Regions from separate parts of the Pseudobutyrivibrio sp. UC1225 genome, predicted to be linked through region 3. Evidence: predicted binding sites of a transcription regulator. Region 3 holds the regulator's gene; each other region holds the start of a gene.
The links. The regulator HrcA, encoded in region 3, represses chaperone genes, less so after heat shock. The targets are predictions, from matches to a motif close to TGTTAGCACTCNNNNNNNNNGAGTGCTAACA.

Region 1 (3,288 bases), on a different contig from region 3:
AAGCACGTGTTATGGAAGCATTCGTTTTGTTTGTTTCTGACAAAGCAAAGGCAGATGAAATCCAGGGAATGATTGATTATGGATATACCTTTGAGCGTCTTGCATCCACATATACAGAGCTTGATTCATATCAGGTTACCTTTGCTCGTGGAGAGTATTCAAAAGAGATTGATGAAGTCGTTTTTAATCTTGATACAGACGAAGTTTCTACTGCGATTTCTGCTGATGGTGGCTATTATTTTTTCCAGTGCTTGGATAAGTACAATGAGGAATTATCAGAGGCAAATAAAGAGGTCATTATTGAGAAAAGAAGACAGCAAGTTTTGGAAGATATTGTGAAAGATTTAGAGGAGAAAAATTTCTCAAATATGAATACAAATCTTTGGGACAATATCGTATTTACGGATGACGTTTCTGAACTTACAAGTGCAACTTTTTTTGAAACATTAAATAAATATTTATAAATTATAAGTGCAATTTGTATTAAATCCATTTTATAATTTGTTTTTTATTGTTAAATTGGTAGAAAATTTTCATAATAGACTAGCATTTAAATAGAAGAATGACTATAATACTAACTAAATAAAAAACAAAAACTTTTATTGCTCAAATAGGAGGGTGAAAAATGGTAACAAATGCAAAGGTTACAGTTGATGATGTAAAGAAGTCTGCAGCATCTGCAGCTACAACTGTTAAGACTGCAGTAGCTAGTGCACCAGCGACAACAAAGAAGGTCGTTGACGAAGTTAAGAAAGAAGTAGCAACAAAGAAAGCAGCAGCCGCTAAGAAGGCTCCTGCAAAGAAGACAGCTGCAAAGAAAACAACAGCTAAAAAGACAACCGCAAAAAAGGCAACAACTAAGAAAGCTACAACAAAGAAAAAAGCAGTTGCAACAACAGCAGTTGTTCAGTATCAGGATCGTGAGTTTACAGAGGCTGAGTGCTTAAAGAAAGCACAGGCACAGTTCAAGAAGGATTACAAGGGTAAGACTCTTGAAGAGTTAAACATTTATATCAAACCAGAAGAGCGCAAAATTTATTACGTAGCTAATAAAGATAGCGTGGGATCAGTAGAGCTTTAAGATTTTGTTTTATTTATTTATGACGTAGCGTAGAGCTGTATCGTATATACGATACAGCTCTTTTTTTACCCGTTGCACACGTTATTAGCACTCTTATCCGTAGAGTGCTAATTTTTTATTGACTTCTCGTATACGTAGTATTATCATAATTTCTAGCGAATAGCTGTAGCGAACAAGCTCTTAGGTTTTTGAATGAGACATGTTAGTCGAATGAAAAAACACTAAGGCTTGTTGGCGTAACAGCGGATTAGAGAAGGAGTGAGGATAATGAGTAATAAAAAAGGTAGTTTATCAATTACAAGTGAGAATATTTTTCCAGTAATTAAGAAGTGGTTATACAGTGATCACGATATTTTTTATAGAGAGCTTATTTCAAATGGTTGTGATGCAATCACAAAGTTAAAGAAGTTAGATATGATGGGAGAGTATTCTCTTCCACTTGATTACAAGGCAAAGATTCAGGTCATCGTTAGCCCTGAGGACAAGACACTTACCTTCATCGATAACGGTCTAGGAATGACATCTGAAGAGGTAGATGAGTACATCAATCAGATTGCATTTTCAGGTGCTACAGACTTCCTTGAGAAGTACAAAGATAAGGCAGATTCAGATCAGATTATTGGTCACTTTGGTCTCGGTTTTTATTCTGCATTTATGGTTGCTGATGAGGTTCACATCGATACACTTTCATACAAGGAAGGTGCTACTCCAGTTCACTGGGAATGTGATGGCGGCACAGAGTTCGAGATGGGCGATGGTGAATGGGATCAGGTAGGAACAAAGATTACTTTATTCTTAAATGAAGATTGCCTCGAGTTTGCAAATGAATACAGAGCAAGAGAAGTAATCACAAAGTACTGTTCATTCATGCCTACAGAGATTTATCTTTCAAAGAAGGGCGAGGAGCCAAAGAAGGATGATGACGGAAATGTAATCGAGCCTACACCTCTTAACGAGACACAGCCACTTTGGACAAAGTCTCCATCAGAGTGCACAGATGATGATTACAAGGCATTCTATAGAGATGTCTTCCATGACTATAAGGAGCCACTTTTCTGGATTCACCTTAACATGGATTATCCATTCAATCTCAAGGGTATTTTATACTTCCCTAAGATTAATACAGAGTACGATTCTATCGAAGGTACAATCAAGCTATACAACAATCAGGTATTCATCGCTGATAACATTAAGGAAGTTATTCCAGAGTTCTTAATGCTTCTTAAGGGTGTTATCGATTGTCCAGATCTTCCACTTAACGTATCACGTTCTGCTCTTCAGAATGATGGTTTCGTTACAAAGATTTCTGAGTACATCACAAAGAAGGTTGCAGACAAGCTCACAGGTATGTGCAAGACTGATAAGGAATCTTATGAGAAGTATTGGGACGATATCGCTCCATTCATTAAGTTTGGTTGCTTAAAGGATACAAAGTTCTGCGATAAGATGAACGACTACATCTTATTCAAGGACATCAACGATAAATACACTACACTTCCAGAGCTTCTAGTTAAGGAAGATGAAGAGAAGGCTACAGATGAAAATGGTGAGACTGTAGAGGCAGAAGTTGTAGAAGATGCAAAGGATACTGATGACACAAAAGAGCCAGAAGATACAAGAAAGACAGTTTATTATGTAACTGATCTTCAGCAGCAGTCTCAGTATGTAAATATGTTCAAGGAGCAGGGAATGAATGCAGTCATTCTCGACCACGCTATTGATACCTCATTCATCACACAGCTTGAGCAGCGCAATGAGAACTACAAGTTCTGTCGTATCGATGCTGATGTTACTGACACTATGGTTGAGGAGACATCAGAGGACGAGCTTAAGACTGAGACAGAGACACTTACAGATGTATTCCGCAAGGCACTTAACAATGAAGGTCTCGAGGTTAAGGTTGAGAAGTTTAAGAACAAGGATCTTTCTTCTATGCTTACAGTATCAGAGGAGAGCCGTCGTATGCAGGATATGATGAGAATGTACGCTATGGGTGGCATGGATATGAACATGTTCGGTTCTGCATCAGAGACACTTGTACTTAATGCAAACAACGACCTTGTTCAGTACATTCTTAATAACAAGGATTCTGAGAATGTTCCTACCTTTGCAGCTCAGCTTTATGATCTTGCTAAGCTTGCTAACGCACCTCTTTCGCCAGAGGCAATGACAGAGTTCGTAGCTCGTTCAAACAAGATTATGATGCT
Region 2 (3,288 bases), on a different contig from region 3:
CTTTGAAGGAATATCGCACACCTGAGGAGATTCGTGATTTGGTAGCAAAGGGACAGGTTGCCATCCCTGCAAATAAGCATCACAAATGCATTAATCCAGAGGGCGTAGGCAGCATGCTTCGCACAAAGATTAATGTAAACCTTGGTGTTTCTCGCGATTGCAAGGATTACAATATAGAAATGGAAAAGGTTATGGCGGCAGTAGACATGGGTGCAGAAGCAATCATGGATTTATCCAGCCATGGCAACACACAGCCATTTAGACAGAAGCTTGTGGCAGAATGCTCAGCTATGCTTGGAACAGTTCCAATCTACGACAGTGTCATTCACTATCAGAGAGACCTTGCCACACTTACAGCAAAGGATTTCATTGATGTGGTTCGTCTTCACGCTGAGGATGGCGTGGATTTTGTTACACTTCACTGCGGAATTACAAGAAAGACAATTGAGCAGATCAAAAAGCATAAGCGTAAAATGAATATTGTCAGCCGTGGTGGTTCACTTGTGTTTGCATGGATGACAATGACTGGAGAGGAGAATCCTTTCTACGAATATTATGATGAGATTCTTGAAATCTGTCGTGAGCATGATGTCACAATTTCTCTTGGTGATGCCTGTCGCCCAGGATGTCTTGCAGATGCATCAGATGTATGTCAAATTGAGGAGCTTGTTCGCCTTGGAGAGCTTACAAAGCGAGCATGGGAGAAGGATGTTCAGGTAATGGTAGAAGGACCAGGACATATGCCGATGGATGAAATCGCTGCAAATATGAAGATTCAACAGAAGATTTGTATGGGGGCACCTTTCTATGTACTTGGACCTCTTGTTACTGATATTGCACCGGGCTACGATCACATCACATCCGCTATAGGTGGCGCAATTGCGGCTCAAAATGGTGCAGCTTTCCTCTGCTATGTCACTCCAGCGGAGCATCTTGCACTTCCAAATGTTGATGATGTTAAGCAGGGAATTATTGCTTCAAAGATTGCAGCTCATGCAGCAGATATTGCAAAAAAGATTCCACATGCCATGGACATTGATAATAAGATGGCAGAAGCTCGTCAGGTTTTTGATTGGGATATGCAGTGGGAGTGCTCGCTGGATCCAGAGACAGCCAAAGCTATCAGAGCAGACCGCTCACCAGAGTTTGATGACACCTGTTCTATGTGTGGCAAATTTTGCGCAGTTCGTAGCATGAATAAGGCTCTTTCAGGTGAGTACATTGATATTTTAGGATAGTGTTGTTATCATGGGTGCAGAGTATAAATTATATAGGGAGCACCCAATGGAACATTATAAGTTTATTCAAAATACAGAATGTGAATATTTTCCATGTCACAAAACTGATAAACCAGAGGACTTTAACTGCTTGTTCTGTTATTGTCCTCTTTATTGCCTTGGGGATAAGTGCGGTGGAAATTTTAAATTTACAGAGTCAGGTATAAAATCCTGTGTTGACTGTCTTCGTCCTCATATTCGTGAGAACTACAGCGAGATTACAGGACAGCTTGGTGATGTGATGAAGCTGATTGAAAAGGATAAATCAGACAATTTATAAACTAAATATTAAATAATTATAAAATATTAGCACTCTCTATTGACGAGTGCTAATAACGGGTGTATAACATAGTTACAACAAGGGAAGGAAAAAAGAAATGCTTCCCAAACCAACCTGGCTGAACAGGAGATAAGAATCCTGTGGCAGCAACGTAACCGGGATTAAAACTATATTTCATATATAAGAGGAGGTAGTAATTATGTTAATGCCTAGTATTTTATCAAATGATTTTATGGATGATTTCTTCGGAGTACCACGTATGACAGGATTTGGTCACCACTACGACAATGATTTCGCAAGAATGATGACCACAGATGTTAAAGAAAATGAGAATGACTACACTGTAGATATGAATCTTCCAGGATTTGCAAAAGAAGATATCAAGGCTGAGTTGAAGGATGGTTATCTTACAATTAAGGCTGAGACAAATCAGAACAATGATGAGCAGGATGATGATGGAAAATACATCCGCCGCGAGCGTTACACAGGTTCATGCTCAAGAAGCTTCTATGTAGGTGACAATGTAACACAGGAAGACATTCATGCAGCCTTTAAGGACGGTGTACTTACACTTAGCATTCCTAAGAAAGAAGCCTTACCTGAAAAAGAGGAGACAAAATATATAGCAATTGAGGGATAGTTAATCATTTCCCTGGATTTGAATAAAATTAAGGGCATCCAGATTTCTGGATGCCCGATTTTTTCTAACAATACTATCAAATATTTATTAAGTGATAAAGAATAAGTAAAAAGCCTGTGCCCAAAGTGCTACGATAACAGCAACACTTAAGATGATTGCACCAATTGCTCTTGTAAGGCAGTGAGAATCTTCAATCTCAGCTGATCTCTTTGCATATGCTACGCTTGATACAATGTAATTTAAGAAAAATAATGTAACTGCAGTAAAAATAACTAATACGATAAGGTTTAACATTTCTGATATCTCCTATAAAAAACAATTCCTTAAGTCCGAAAGGTATTTTACAGGGTCAGAGATGATTGCACAATAGTTATAATTACCATAAAATATTCAAAACGCACAAATTACTATAACGATTTTGTACAAGATTGCCAACAAGCCTTCCTATCATCTACTTATTCAGATAATCGAAAGTCCCTAAATCATAGTGTTTAGAGTACATATCCTCCAAAGACTCAATCGCAAGAGAACCGCTAAACAAAAGCTTATCAAAGGAATGATTAAACTCTCCCTTGAGGTAGTCGTGGTAACTCATGTATGCGAAGACTTCCATAATAGATGCATTTGACTTATAGATAGTACTCAAATCAATGATATCTATATTAGGAAGATAGGTGTTTGTGTTCAGAGAAAAGGCTCTGACAGAAACGATAGGTCTTTCTTCTGTACTGCTGGCATGCAGGGTGGCAGCAACTTTAACTGCCTCAGCATTTCCACCGCCTACGACACAGCTTCCAATTTCCTGGAAAGTGTTAGGGGTATCTGCTACAAAATAGTTGTCATAGTCCTGAAAGGACAAAACATTTCCTGCTTTTTTTTCATGATGTTCAGCAACACTCAAATTAAATTTTTCTGCGGCACTGGCAATTTTCTGAAGTTTGCTAAAGAGAGTCATATTGCCTATGGTGATTGCAGTGTGTTTAGCATAATCTATAAGCTCAGTGAAATCATATTTCTTACTTTCTGAGAAGTCTGCAGGAGCAGGTTTTACAGCATCGATTGTGAAATCGCTGTAATTATAATCAGGATAG
Region 3 (3,288 bases):
CGTTTTTGATAGAAGCTGTCATGTAACCAACCATACCAGCAGGAAGCTCATCACAAGGAATGAACTGACCAGCGCCAAAGTAGCCAACTTCAACAACGTCGAATTCAGCATTTGTTGCCATCATGCGAACTTTATCGCCAACCTTAAGAGTACCTTCTTTAACTCGGCAGAATACGATAACACCCTTGTAAGGATCGTAAAGGGAGTCGAAGATAAGTGCCTGAAGAGGAGCTTTTACATCCCCCTTAGGTGCTGGAAGCTGATGAACTATTGCTTCAAGTACATCGTGAATATTAAGACCTGTCTTAGCGGAAATCTGAGGAGCATCCTGAGCCTCAAGACCGATAATGTCCTCAATTTCTTCTATAACATGTTCTGGATCTGCAGATGGTAAGTCAATCTTATTGATAACAGGGATAACATCAAGGTCGTGATCTAATGCAAGATAAACATTTGCAAGAGTCTGAGCCTCGATACCCTGAGCTGCATCTACAACAAGAATAGCCCCATCGCAAGCTGCAAGGGAGCGGGAAACTTCATAATTAAAATCTACGTGACCAGGAGTGTCGATAAGATTAAAGATATACTCCTGACCATCATCGGCTTTGTAAATAATACGGACGGCCTGAGACTTGATTGTGATTCCACGCTCACGCTCAAGGTCCATATTATCAAGAACCTGTGCCTGCATCTCTCTGTCGGTAAGAGTTCCAGTCATCTGTATAATACGATCAGCAAGAGTAGACTTGCCGTGATCGATATGTGCTACTATACAAAAATTTCTAATTTTACTCTGATCCATAAATTCCTCTTCTTATTTAATATTCTTAGCTTTGACTAGTTTATCATGTTTGGCTTTATTTATCTATTTATAAATCTAAAAAAAATCTAAAGTCAGTTGACAAAAGGATAGGGTAGGTGTAAATTAACATCAGAAAATGATTAGCACTCCAATTTGATGAGTGCTAACAATCAAAGGCGGTTGTGAGTGAGGTGAATGTATGGCAGATACAGAGCTTGATGAGAGAAAAGTTAAGATTCTAAATGCTATTATCAAAAATTATTTAGAAACAGGAGAGCCAGTTGGTTCACGTACCATTTCTAAATATACAGATTTAAATCTAAGCTCGGCTACCATTCGTAATGAGATGTCAGATCTTGAGGATTTAGGATATATCGTTCAGCCTCACACATCTGCAGGACGAATTCCTTCTGACAAGGGTTACAGATTTTATGTTAACAATCTGATAGCTTCCAAAGATAAAGAAGTTTCAGATATGAAGGAATGGATGATTGAACGAGAAGAGAAGATGGAGACTCTTCTTAAAAACGTGGCAAAGGTTTTGGCTACTAATACACAGTATGCTACATTGATTTCTGCTCCATCAGTTGTTTCGAACAGATTGAAGTTCGTACAGCTTTCAGCAGTTGATGAAAATCAGTTGCTTTCTGTTGTAGTTATGGATGGAAATATTGTAAAGAATAAAATCATTCAAATTGACAAGCCACTTGATAATGAGACATTACTTAAGCTAAATATGCTTTTGAACACAAATCTTAATGGTCTAGCCGTTGATCAGATTAATCTAGCGCTTATTACCAGATTAAAGGATCAGGCGGGAATTCATGATGAGATAGTTTCTCAGGTACTTGATACTGTAGCAGAGACCATTACAGAAGATGAAGATTTACAGGTTTACACCTCGGGTGCGACTAACATCTTCAAATACCCAGAGCTTTCAGATTCAAAGAAAGCATCTGAGCTTTTAGATACCTTCGAAGAAAAGCAGTCGTTGATAGAGCTTCTCGCAGAGAATGCTTCTGATGAGGAGACAGGCATTCAGGTATACATCGGTGATGAATCACCAATATCTACCATGAAGGATTGCTCAATTGTTACAGCAACATACGAACTTGGAGACGGAGTTAAAGGAACAATTGGTATTGTAGGTCCAAAACGAATGGATTACGAAAATGTTGTTGATAATATAAAAAGTCTCAAGGGACAGCTTGATAAGCTGCTCCGTAATGAGAAGAAAAATGATAGTTAGGAGATTTCTTAATGGCAGAGAATAAAATGGAAGAGTTTTCTACAGAAGAAGCAGTTAAGGAAGCTGTAGAGAACGCTGAAGAAATGAAAGAGGAAGCTGCGGCTGAGAATACAGAAGAGGCAGCTGAGGCTAAGGGTTCTGAGAAAGAATCTAAGAAGGGCTTCAAGAAAAAGGAAAAGAAAAAAGACAAAAGAGACGAGCAAATCGAACAGCTTAATGACAGAGTAATGCGTCAGATGGCAGAATTTGAAAACTTCAGACGCAGAACTGAAGTTGAAAAGTCTCAGATGTTTGCAACAGGTGCAAAGAGCATCGTAGAAAAGATTCTTCCTGTAGTAGATAACTTCGAAAGAGGTCTTGCTACAGTTGAGGAAGGAGCAGATCCATTTGCAGATGGAATGCTCATGATATATAAGCAATTACTTACAACTCTTGATGAGGCAGGAGTTAAGCCAATCGAGGCTGTAGGACAGGAATTCAATCCAGATTTCCACAACGCAGTAATGCATGTTGAGGATGAGGAAGTTGGCGAGAACATCGTCGTAGAAGAATTCCAGAAGGGCTATATGTACAATGACACTGTAGTCCGTCATTCAATGGTAAAGGTAGCAAACTAAGGAAATTATTTAGGAGGATATAAATCATGGGAAAGATTATTGGTATCGATTTAGGAACAACTAACAGCTGTGTTGCTGTTATGGAAGGTGGAAAGCCTACTGTTATCGCAAATACAGAGGGTGCTAGAACAACACCATCTATCGTAGCATTTACAAAGACAGGTGAGAGACTTGTTGGTGAGCCAGCAAAGCGTCAGGCTGTTACAAACGCTGAGAAGACTATCGCTTCTATCAAGAGAGATATGGGCACAGATAATGGTCGTATCATCGACGATAAGAAGTACTCTCCACAGCAGATTTCAGCTATGATTCTTCAGAAGCTTAAGAGCGATGCTGAGAGCTACTTAAATGAGAAGGTTACAGAGGCAGTTATCACTGTTCCTGCATACTTCAACGATGCTCAGCGTCAGGCTACAAAGGATGCTGGTAAGATTGCAGGTCTTGATGTAAAGCGTATCATCAACGAGCCTACAGCAGCTGCACTTGCTTATGGTCTTGATAACGAGCAGGAGCAGAAGATTATGGTATACGATCTTGGTGGTGGTACATTTGATGTATCTATCATCGAAATCGGTGATGGCGTTATTGAGGTTCTCGCTACAGCTGGTAACAACAGACTT

Region 1: htpG (molecular chaperone HtpG) is a predicted target of HrcA. The motif match lies at 1,164-1,194, and genes of this name have one in related genera.
Region 2: BMZ41_RS10685 (Hsp20/alpha crystallin family protein) is a predicted target of HrcA. The motif match lies at 1,582-1,612, and genes of this name have one in related genera.

Annotation. Positions count from the first base shown of each region.
Region 1 covers NZ_FOVQ01000004.1:27,628-30,915, reverse strand. Annotated here, with positions in the region: gene BMZ41_RS06690 (peptidylprolyl isomerase) at 1-464, shown strand, start outside; gene BMZ41_RS06685 (DUF6465 family protein) at 626-1,081, shown strand; gene htpG (molecular chaperone HtpG) at 1,349-3,288, shown strand, end outside.
Region 2 covers NZ_FOVQ01000008.1:51,423-54,710, reverse strand. Annotated here, with positions in the region: gene thiC (phosphomethylpyrimidine synthase ThiC) at 1-1,238, shown strand, start outside; gene BMZ41_RS10690 (cysteine-rich small domain-containing protein) at 1,285-1,557, shown strand; gene BMZ41_RS10685 (Hsp20/alpha crystallin family protein) at 1,757-2,197, shown strand; gene BMZ41_RS10680 (hypothetical protein) at 2,285-2,491, opposite strand; gene BMZ41_RS10675 (hypothetical protein) at 2,649-3,288, opposite strand, start outside.
Region 3 covers NZ_FOVQ01000001.1:359,412-362,699, reverse strand. Annotated here, with positions in the region: gene lepA (translation elongation factor 4) at 1-802, opposite strand, end outside; gene hrcA (heat-inducible transcriptional repressor HrcA) at 1,002-2,051, shown strand; gene grpE (nucleotide exchange factor GrpE) at 2,063-2,668, shown strand; gene dnaK (molecular chaperone DnaK) at 2,695-3,288, shown strand, end outside.